Regions from separate parts of the Shinella sp. genome, predicted to be linked through region 2. Evidence: predicted binding sites of a transcription regulator. Region 2 holds the regulator's gene; the other holds the start of a gene.
What was found. Region 2 encodes PhoB, which activates phosphate uptake and scavenging genes when phosphate is short. Its sites were predicted from a motif close to TGTCATNNANCTGTCAT; they were not measured.

Region 1 (5,108 bases), on a different contig from region 2:
ATGATATAGGCGTAGTCGCCGTTCGCCGTGATTTCGGAAAGGCCGACCCAGCCGCTTTCGGTCTTTTCGAGCGGATAGCGCACGGCGCCCCACTCTTCCGACGACGGCTTGTAGGAGACGAGCTTCACAAAACCCTTTTCGTCATCACCCCATTCGCGCTGCATGGCCATCCAGAGAACCTGGTCGTCGCCTTCGCCAACGCTGGTGATACCTTCGAAACCAAAGCGCTTCTCGCCGGCACGCAGTTCGGCGGGAATGGCGATTTCCTTCTCGATCTCGCCCTTCTTGTTCACATGGATGATGGCATGGCCGACGAGCTTGTCGGCATCGCCTTCATTGGCAAGCCAGAAGCCGCCCTCGCCGTCCGGCGTCAGGCCTTCGCTGTCGAGCTTCTGCGCGGCAGCACCGTTGCGCGTGATGCGCAGGGCATCGACGATCTTCGCCGGCTTGGCGGTTGCGTCGATCGTGAAGACCGTCGGCTGCGAAGCGTAGAAGGAATCGTTGACGGCATAGAGCATGCCCGGCTTGTCCTTGACCGGAGCGAGGCCCGAAAGCGCGCCAAAACCGATCAGTTCGCCGTCCTTTTCGGTGGAGACGATTTGCGGATAGGCGGCTTCGCCTTCCGCACGCTCGTAGATCATGACGTGCGAACGGGCGCCGCCGTCTTCGACGAGGTCGGTTTCGTTGGCGGTCACGAAGAGATTGCGGCTCGGAATGGCGACGGCGCCTTCCGGACCGACGCCCGACGGTAGGAGCTGAAGAAGCTCAGGCTCGGCACCAGTGTCCTTGTAGACGCCGACGATGGAGGCACGCTCGGCGAGCACGAAGAACAGGTTGTCGTCACCGAACTTGGCGGCTTCCAGGCCTTCCGGCTCGACGCCCTTCTTGTTGCGCTTGTCCGGGTAGTGGCCGATCTTGGCGATCTCGCGCTCGAAGCCGGCGCCGTTCTCGTAGACGACCTTGCCGGTCTTGTCGAAGATCGTGAAGCCGCGCGCGCCGCCCTTCCAGTCGCCTTCGTTGGCAACGACGAAGCGGTTGTCGTCCAGCCACTTCACGGCGTCGGGCTCGCGGGCGACGTCCTTCATCTCGCCGGTGAACTTGAGGGCACCGTCCTTCTTGGTATCGACGCCTTCAAGGCTGACGCTGCCGGCAGAGAAGTGGTTTTTCACCTCGCCCGTCTTGCCGTCGATGATGACGATATAGTTGTTTTCCTGGAGCGTCAGCGCAATCTCGTCCAGGCCGTTGAAGGCGACGAATTCCGGCTCCGGGTCGTCACCGGCAACGTCGGCAAGGCCGGTCAGCGTGACGTGTTTGATCGAGCCGCAATCGACGACGCCGTCCTTGAGCGAGAGGAGAACGAGGTCACCGGCCGGCATCTGCGGGATGGCGCCGTCATTGACCTCTTCGTCGCGCTCGTTTTCAATGGCGATCGCGGCGATCGTCTTGTCCTTGTTGAGGGCAATCGAATCCGGCTGGCCGCCAAGATCGCAGGTCGTGTCGATGGCCTTCGAGGCCACGTCGACCTGGGCGAGGACGCCGGACGGCTTGACGAAGCTTTCGCGGGTGTTGATCGCGACGAGCGCCTTGCCGCCGGCAATCGTTACCGAGGTGGGCTCGCCTTCGAAGGCGACGGTGCCGCCAGCCTTCGGGGCCTTCGCATCGGTAATGTCGATGAAGCCGATCGCCTTGTTCGGGCTGTCGGAATAGACCAGCGTGTTGCCATCCTCGGATGCGGCAATGATTTCAGCCGAGGTTGGCGTCGCCTTGTCCTTGCCTTCCGGCAGGTTCTCGGCAACGGCGAAGGATGCAATGCGATTGAATACAGGCTCGGCGCTGGCGGCAGGGGCCACCGATGCGGCGAGGACCGCTGCCAGGGCAGCAGTGAGCGAACGGGTTTTCATGAAAGCCTCCGGGTCAAAAGGAACCCGGCGGTTCTGAGGCTTCCGTGTTACAGGCCTATGACAATTCGACTACAGGCACAGGCCCTGTACCGCAAATAAAAGGGGGCCCGGACGAACCGGACCCCGACCCTGAAATTCAGGATTGGCGGCGGAGTGGGTAACCGCCCTCCCCCACAGTATCGCGCATGACACGCAAGGACACTGCAGGCTTTTAAATGCCGAACGCATCCTCAAGCCGGGATCGGCCCAAGGACGGATGCAGCGGCAGCGGATCAGCTGTTAACGGCGTCCTTCAGACCCTTGCCGGCCGAGAACTTCGGCACGTTGCGGGCCGGGATCTCGATCTCGGCGCCGGTCGAAAGGTTGCGGCCCTTCGAAGCTTCACGGCGCGACACGGAGAAATTGCCGAAACCGACGAGACGAACGTCGCCGCCGCTCTTGAGTTCGCCCTGGATCGTCTCGAAAATGGCGTCTACAGCAGATGCTGCGTCCGTCTTCGACAGGCCAGACTTCTCAGCGACCGAGGATACGAGTTCATTCTTGTTCATGTTTCCACCCCTTTCTTACGGTTTGAAACGACTCATACAAGTCGGGGGGCAGAATACGCATCGGCCTTCGCCTCGCAAGAAAATTTCGTCGCAATCCCCTGAGAATCCGGGGTTTACACACGTTTTTCAACGAAAAAGACCGGCACGAAGGCCGGTCTTTTCCAGTTTCACTCCAAAACGCCGGGTTGTTTACCCGGCATTAAGGCTCAATGCGCGATCGCGCCATTGGCATCGTCGGTCGATTCGACCGCCGGAACCTTGGCCGCCTCGGCAGTTCCGTCCCACTCGATCGGCTCCGGCCGGCGCACGAGCGCATGCTTGATGACCTCGCCCATGCGCGAGACCGGGACGATCTCCATGCTGTTCTTCACGTTGTCCGGAATGTCCGCCAGGTCCTTGGCGTTCTCTTCCGGGATCAGCACCTTCTTGATGCCGCCGCGAAGCGCTGCAAGCAGCTTTTCCTTCAGGCCGCCGATCGGCAGGACCCGGCCGCGCAGCGTCACTTCGCCGGTCATCGCCACATCCTTCGAGACCGGGATGCCGGTCATGATGGAGACGATGGCGGTTGCCATGGCGATGCCAGCCGACGGGCCGTCCTTCGGCGTCGCACCTTCGGGAAGGTGGACGTGAATGTCCGTCTTGTCGAAGCGCGGCGGCTCGATGCCGAAATCGACGGCGCGCGAGCGGACATAGGACGCCGCCGCCGAAATCGATTCCTTCATCACGTCCTTCAGGTTGCCGGTCACCGTCATGCGGCCCTTGCCACCCGGCAGGCTGACGCCTTCGATGGTCAGCAGCACGCCGCCGACTTCCGTCCAGGCAAGACCGGTGACGACACCGACCTGGTCCTCGCCCTCTGCTTCGCCGTGGCGATAGCGCGGAACGCCGAGGAAGTCGTGGACGTTCTCCGCCGTGACCTCGACACTCTTCGACTTGCCCTTGATGATCTCGGTCACCGCCTTGCGGGCGAGCTTCATCAGTTCACGTTCCAGGTTACGCACACCCGCCTCGCGGGTGTACTGCTGGACAACCGCCATAAGCGCATCGTCGGTGACCGAAAATTCCTTCGGCTGCAGCGCGTGGTCGCGGATCGCCTTGGGCAGCAGGTGCCGCTTGGCGATTTCCAGCTTTTCCTCTTCCGTGTAGCCGGCAATGCGGATCACTTCCATGCGATCCATCAGGGGCGCCGGGATGTTCAGCGTGTTTGCCGTCGTCACGAACATGACGCTGGACAGGTCGTATTCGACTTCCAGGTAGTGGTCCATGAAGGTCGAGTTCTGTTCCGGATCGAGCACCTCGAGCAGGGCAGACGACGGGTCGCCACGGAAATCCATGCCCATCTTGTCGATCTCGTCGAGCAGGAAGAGCGGGTTGGACTTCTTCGCCTTCTTCATCGACTGGATGACCTTGCCGGGCATCGAGCCGATATAGGTGCGGCGGTGACCGCGGATTTCGGCCTCGTCACGAACGCCGCCGAGCGCCATGCGGATATATTCGCGGCCGGTCGCCTTGGCGATCGACTTGGCGAGCGAGGTCTTGCCGACGCCCGGAGGACCGACGAGGCACAGGATCGGACCCTTGATCTTGGCCGAGCGAGCCTGCACCGCGAGATATTCGACGATGCGCTCCTTGACCTTGTCGAGACCGAAATGATCCTCGTCGAGGAGCTTTTCCGCGGCGTTGAGGTCGGTCTTGATCTTCGACTTCTTGCCCCACGGAATGCCGGTCAGCCAGTCGAGATAGTTGCGCACGACGGTGGCTTCCGCCGACATCGGGCTCATCTGGCGCAGCTTCTTCATCTCGGCATCCGCCTTTTCGCGGGCCTCCTTGGAGAGCTTGGCCTTGACGATCTTCTCTTCCAGTTCGGCCATCTCGTCGCGGCCGTCCTCGCCGTCGCCGAGTTCCTTCTGGATCGCCTTCATCTGTTCGTTCAGGTAGTACTCGCGCTGGGTCTTCTCCATCTGGCGCTTGACGCGCGAGCGGATGCGCTTTTCGACCTGCAGAACCGAGATCTCGCCTTCCATGAAGCCGAGCGCCTTTTCAAGCCTGAGCTTGACGCTCGTCGTCTCGAGCATTTCCTGCTTCTCGACGATCTTGATGGAGAGGTGCGAGGCGACCGTGTCGGCGAGCTTCGAGTAATCCTCGATCTGGCTCGCGGCACCGACGACTTCCGGCGAAATCTTCTTGTTGAGCTTCACATAGTTCTCGAACTCGGAGACCACGGAGCGCGACAGCGCCTCGATCTCGACCGGGTCCTCCTCAGGCTCGGCCACCACATGGGCCAGCGCCTCGTAGAACTCTTCACGTTCGGTGTAGCCGTCGATCTCGGCACGCGCGCGGCCTTCGACCAGCACCTTGACGGTGCCGTCGGGCAGCTTCAGGAGCTGGAGAACATTGGCGACGGTGCCGATGCGATAGATGGCGTCGGTTTCCGGGTCGTCGTCGGAAGCATTGATCTGGGTCGCAAGCATGATCTGCTTGTCGGTGCCCATGACTTCCTCGAGCGCGCGGATCGACTTCTCGCGGCCGACGAACAACGGAACGATCATATGCGGGAACACCACGATGTCGCGCAGGGGCAGGACCGGGAAGGCCGTGGAATCGTGCGGCGCAGACGTCTTTTTCGTCATGTCATTTCCTTTCAAATGTCCCGTTTCCG
Region 2 (5,108 bases):
ACGTCGAGCACGGCATTGCCGACAGCCATGGCGAGCGGATTGCCGCCATAGGTGGAGCCGTGCGTGCCGGCGACCATGCCGGCGGCCGCTTCGTTCGTCGCAAGGCAGGCGCCGAGCGGGAAGCCGCCGCCGATGCCCTTGGCGACCGCCATGATGTCCGGCGCAACACCGGACCATTCATAGGCGAACAGGCGACCGGTGCGACCGACGCCGGACTGCACTTCGTCGAGGATCAGCAGCAGGCCATATTCGTCGCAGAGCTGGCGCAGTTCCTGCATGAATTCCTTCGGCACCGGGCGGATGCCGCCCTCGCCCTGTACAGGCTCGATCAGGATCGCCGCTGTTTCCTCGGTGATCGAATCCTTGACGGCCGTGATGTCGCCGAAGGGAACCTTGAGGAAGCCTGGCGCCTTGGGGCCAAAACCCTCGATGTACTTTTCCTGCCCGCCGGCGGCGATGGTCGCGATCGTGCGGCCGTGGAAGGCGCCGTCGAAGGTGATGATGTGGAACTTGCCGGGGTGACCCTTGGCGAAATGGTAGCGACGCGCCGTCTTGATCGCGCATTCCAGCGCTTCCGCCCCCGAATTGGTGAAAAACACCTTGTCGGCGAAGGTCGCCTCCGTCAGCCGGCGACCGAGAATTTCCTGGCCCGGAACCTCATAGAGGTTGGACAGGTGCCAGACCTTGTCGGCCTGGTCCTTCAGTGCGGCGACGAGATGGGGATGCGCATGGCCCAGCGAATTGACGGCGACGCCGGCGGCGAAATCGAGATATCGCTCGCCATTTTCGGCGACCAGCCAGACGCCCTCCCCGCGCGTGAACCGGAGCGGTGCACGCATATAGGTTTCATAGAGCGGCGCGGCATCGGCCATGGCGCGGATCCTCCGAAAAGAGATGCGGAAAAACTCGTTTACGACTTGACTTTTCCAGGCTCCAGAAAAATCAAAAACCGCCTTTCGGCGGCATGCTGCACTATCGGCATTTCCCCCTGCAATGTCAATGAAATGCGCGTCTGAAATGCCGCTGAACCTACCGCAACGTGAGGATTCACGATACGCGCGCAAGGTGTCGCTCTTGAGTCACACCAGGGCAGCAAGTTGGGGAAAACTACGAAATCGATTCGCACCGATTCCCGCGACTCTTGTCACAGAGTCCCCCGAACTCTAGGTTAAAGACCAATTACTAGACTGCATGCGGCGGAACTAGTCACCAAAAGAGTTAGGGCGTTCAAATTCCGGACCTGTCCGGAACGCGATGAGGGATTCCCACATTGCGAACGTCGAACGGAGACGAGAAGATGAACTGGACAGACGAGCGGGTCGAGAAACTCACGAAGCTCTGGAGCGAAGGCCTGAGCGCGAGCCAGATCGCTGCGCAGCTCGGCGGCGTCAGCCGCAACGCTGTCATCGGCAAAGTGCACCGGCTGAATTTGCCGGGCCGTGCGAAAGCCGGCGGCACACCAAGCGCCACCCGTCCGAAGCGCCCCGTCGTTGCAGCGCCGCGGCCGTCGAACTTCGCGGCCCGTCCGGTCCCCGCTCGCGTAGCAACGCGCCCGGCCGGCATGATCATCGCCAAGGAAGATATCGACGCCGGTTTCGACGCGCAGATCGAGCAGCTTCCGGTTCCCGCCAACGGCAACAAGACGGTTGTGCCGATGTCGCGGAAGCTGGAACTGACCGAGCTGACCGAGCGCACCTGCAAATGGCCGATCGGCGACCCGCTGAACGACGACTTCCACTTCTGCGGCAATGAGTCCCCGGACAACTCGCCCTACTGCACCTACCACCAGCGCCTCGCCTACCAGCCTTCGGCTGAACGGCGCCGGATGCGCTAGCCGAAACGAAAAGCTGAATGCGATGAGGGCCCGGAAGGGCCCTTTCTTTTGTGCTGACGAAGGGCGCGTACGGCCCCCAAAAACGCAAACAGGCCCCGAAAGGCCCATTTCCGTCCTTGGGAGGAAACGTTTTTCTCAGGTTTCCAGCGAGTAGCCGGCGCCGCGGACCGTGCGGATGACGTCCTGCATGTTGGCGAAATTGAGCGCCTTGCGCAGGCGCCCGACATGCACGTCGACGGTGCGTTCGTCGACATAGATGTCATGGCCCCAGACGCCATCGAGAAGCTGCGAGCGCGAGAAGACGCGGCCGGGCGAGGTCATCAGGAACTCCAGCAGGCGGAACTCCGTCGGGCCGAGGCGGACTTCGCGAGTGCGCCGGTGCACGCGGTGCGTCTCGCGGTCGAGTTCGATATCGCCGCAGCGCAGCACCGTCGAGACGACCTCGGGCTTTGCGCGGCGCAACATGGCGCGAACGCGGGCGACAAGCTCCGGCGTCGAGAACGGCTTGACGACATAGTCGTCGGCGCCGGTCGCGAGCCCACGTACGCGCTCGCTCTCCTCGCCGCGTGCCGTCAGCATGATGATCGGCAGGCGCTCGGTTTCGGGGCGCTGGCGCAGCCGCCGGCACAGCTCGATGCCCGAAACGCCCGGCAGCATCCAATCGAGGATGAGAAGGTCCGGCAGTCGCTCCTGCAGGCGCATCTCGGCCTCGTCACCGTTCAGGATCGTATCGACCTCAAAACCTTCGGCCTCGAGATTGTAGCGCAGGAGGACGCTGAGCGCTTCCTCGTCTTCGACGACGGCAATTCTGGGCACCATGGAGGTGAAACTCCTTACTCGGAGGCGTCGGTAACGTCGGCAGTGACAACCGACGTCGTGGTGTCGTCCTTCGGGCGCTCACCCTCGGGCTGCGAGCCGGTCGCCATATAGTAGATGGTTTCCGCAATGTTGGTCGCGTGGTCGCCAATGCGCTCGATGTTCTTGGCGCAGAACAGCAGATGCGTGCAGGGCGTGATGTTGCGCGGATCTTCCATCATGTAGGTCAGGAGTTCGCGGAACAGCGATGTGTAGATCGCGTCGATCTCGTCGTCGCGCTCGCGGATGGCCTTGGCCTTCTCGATCGAGCGGGTCGCGTAGACGTCGAGGACTTCTTTCAGCTGCATCAGCGCGAGTTCCGCGAGATGCTCGAGACCACGGGTGAGCTTGCGCGGCATGCCCGAGCTCTGCACGGCGATAACGCGCTTGGCGGTGTTCTTGCCAAGGTCGCCGACGCGCTCCAGTTCGGCCGCGATGCGGATGGCGCCCATGATTTCGCGCAGATCCGCCGCCATCGGCTGGCGCTTGGCGATCGTGACGATCGCCTTCTCGTTGATCTGGCGCTCGGCAGTGTCGAGGATGACGTCCTCGGAAATGACCTTCTGCGCCAGGGCGCCATCGGTGGCAACCAGGGCCCGGACGGCATCCGCCACCATCTGCTCGGCCGTGCCGCCCATCTCGGAGATGCGGCGGGAGAGGTATTTCAGTTCTTCGTCGTAAATCGAGACGATATGGGTCGATGACATGGTTCTGTCCTTAATGCGCTCGGGTTCTTCGTTTGACGCAATTCCGAACGCAAAACCGTTTCACACTTTTGCTGGAATTGCTTGGGTACTTGGCGACGCCGGAGGCGTCAGCCGAAGCGGCCCATGATGTAGTCCTGCGTGCGCTGGTCGTCCGGGTTGGTGAACATCTTGTCGGTGTCGTTCTCCTCGACGAGATTGCCGAGGTGGAACATGGCGGTGCGCTGCGAGACGCGGGCCGCCTGCTGCATCGAGTGCGTCACGATAACGATCGTGAAGTTGGCGCGCAGCTCATGGATCAGTTCCTCGACCTTGGCGGTCGCGATCGGGTCGAGCGCCGAGCACGGCTCATCCATCAGGATGACTTCCGGGCTGACGGCGACGGCACGCGCGATGCACAGGCGCTGCTGCTGGCCGCCGGAGAGGCCGGTTCCGCCCTCCTGCAGGCGATCCTTCACCTCGTTCCACAGGCCGGCCTTCTGCAGGCTCTTTTCGACGATGGCATCCATGTCCGGCTTCGTCTTGGCGAGGCCGTGGATGCGCGGGCCGTAGGCGACATTTTCGTAGATCGACTTCGGGAAGGGGTTCGGCTTCTGGAACACCATGCCGACGCGGGCGCGCAGTTCCACGACGTCGATGTTCGGGTCGTAGATGTCGTCCGTATCAAGCGTGATGCGGCCGGTGACGCGGCAGCCTTCGATCGTGTCGTTCATGCGGTTCAGCGTGCGCAGGAACGTCGACTTGCCACAGCCCGACGGGCCGATGAGCGCAGTCACTGTGTTTTCACGAACGTTCAGGTTGACGTCGTATAGGGCGCGCTTGTCGCTGTAATAGACCGAAACGTCCTTGCCGATCATCTTGTAGGAAATGTCGTTCATTTTCTTGTCCAGCGCTTTCTCGACTGCTGCTTCTGACATGATGTTCATCTGTCTATAACCTTCTACCAGCGCCGTTCAAAACGGCGGCGCAACAGGATTGCACCCACATTCATGAGGATGAGGAAGATGAGGAGGATGATGATCGCTCCCGATGTACGCTCAACGAAGGCGCGCTCAGCCTCGTTCGCCCACATGTAGATCTGCACCGGAAGGGCCGTTGCGGGATCCATCGGCGTGGACGGAATATCCGCGACGAAGGCCACCATGCCGATAAGCAGCAGCGGTGCGGTTTCGCCGAGCGCGTGGGCGAGGCCGATGATCGTGCCGGTCAGGATGCCCGGCATGGCGAGCGGCAGGACGTGGTGGAACACGGTCTGCATCTTCGAGGCGCCGAGGCCCAGCGCCGCAGCGCGGATCGACGGCGGCACGGCTTTCAGGGCCGCGCGGGTCGCGATGATGATCGTCGGCAGCGTCATCAGGGTCAGCACCAGGCCGCCGACGAGGGCTGCCGAGCGCGGGAAGCCCGCGAAGTTGACGAAGACGGCGAGACCGAGCAGACCGTAGACGATCGACGGCACCGCGGCGAGGTTGTTGATGTTCACCTCGATAAGGTCGGTGAAGCGGTTCTTCGGGGCGAACTCCTCGAGATAGATCGAGGCGGCGACACCGATCGGCAGCGACAGCGCGAGCACGATCAGCATCATGTAGAGCGAGCCGACGGCCGCGACGCCGACGCCGGCGGCTTCCGGACGGCTCGATGCGCCGTTGACGAAGATGCCGGTGTTGAAGTGCTTGGCGAGCACGCCGCTTTCAGCAAGCTGGTTCATCCAGCCGAGC

Region 1: the regulator PhoB is predicted to act here: its motif matches at 1,948-1,964, upstream of ACT6VE_RS06940 (esterase-like activity of phytase family protein).

Annotation. Positions count from the first base shown of each region.
Region 1 is NZ_JBQVPI010000002.1:461,127-466,234, reverse strand. It holds gene ACT6VE_RS06940 (esterase-like activity of phytase family protein) at 1-1,901, opposite strand, end outside; gene hupB (DNA-binding protein HupB) at 2,174-2,449, opposite strand; gene lon (endopeptidase La) at 2,656-5,079, opposite strand.
Region 2 is NZ_JBQVPI010000009.1:186,113-191,220, reverse strand. It holds gene ACT6VE_RS18440 (aspartate aminotransferase family protein) at 1-872, opposite strand, end outside; gene ACT6VE_RS18435 (GcrA family cell cycle regulator) at 1,298-1,834, shown strand; gene phoB (phosphate regulon transcriptional regulator PhoB) at 1,970-2,653, opposite strand; gene phoU (phosphate signaling complex protein PhoU) at 2,668-3,396, opposite strand; gene pstB (phosphate ABC transporter ATP-binding protein PstB) at 3,504-4,319, opposite strand; gene pstA (phosphate ABC transporter permease PstA) at 4,334-5,108, opposite strand, start outside.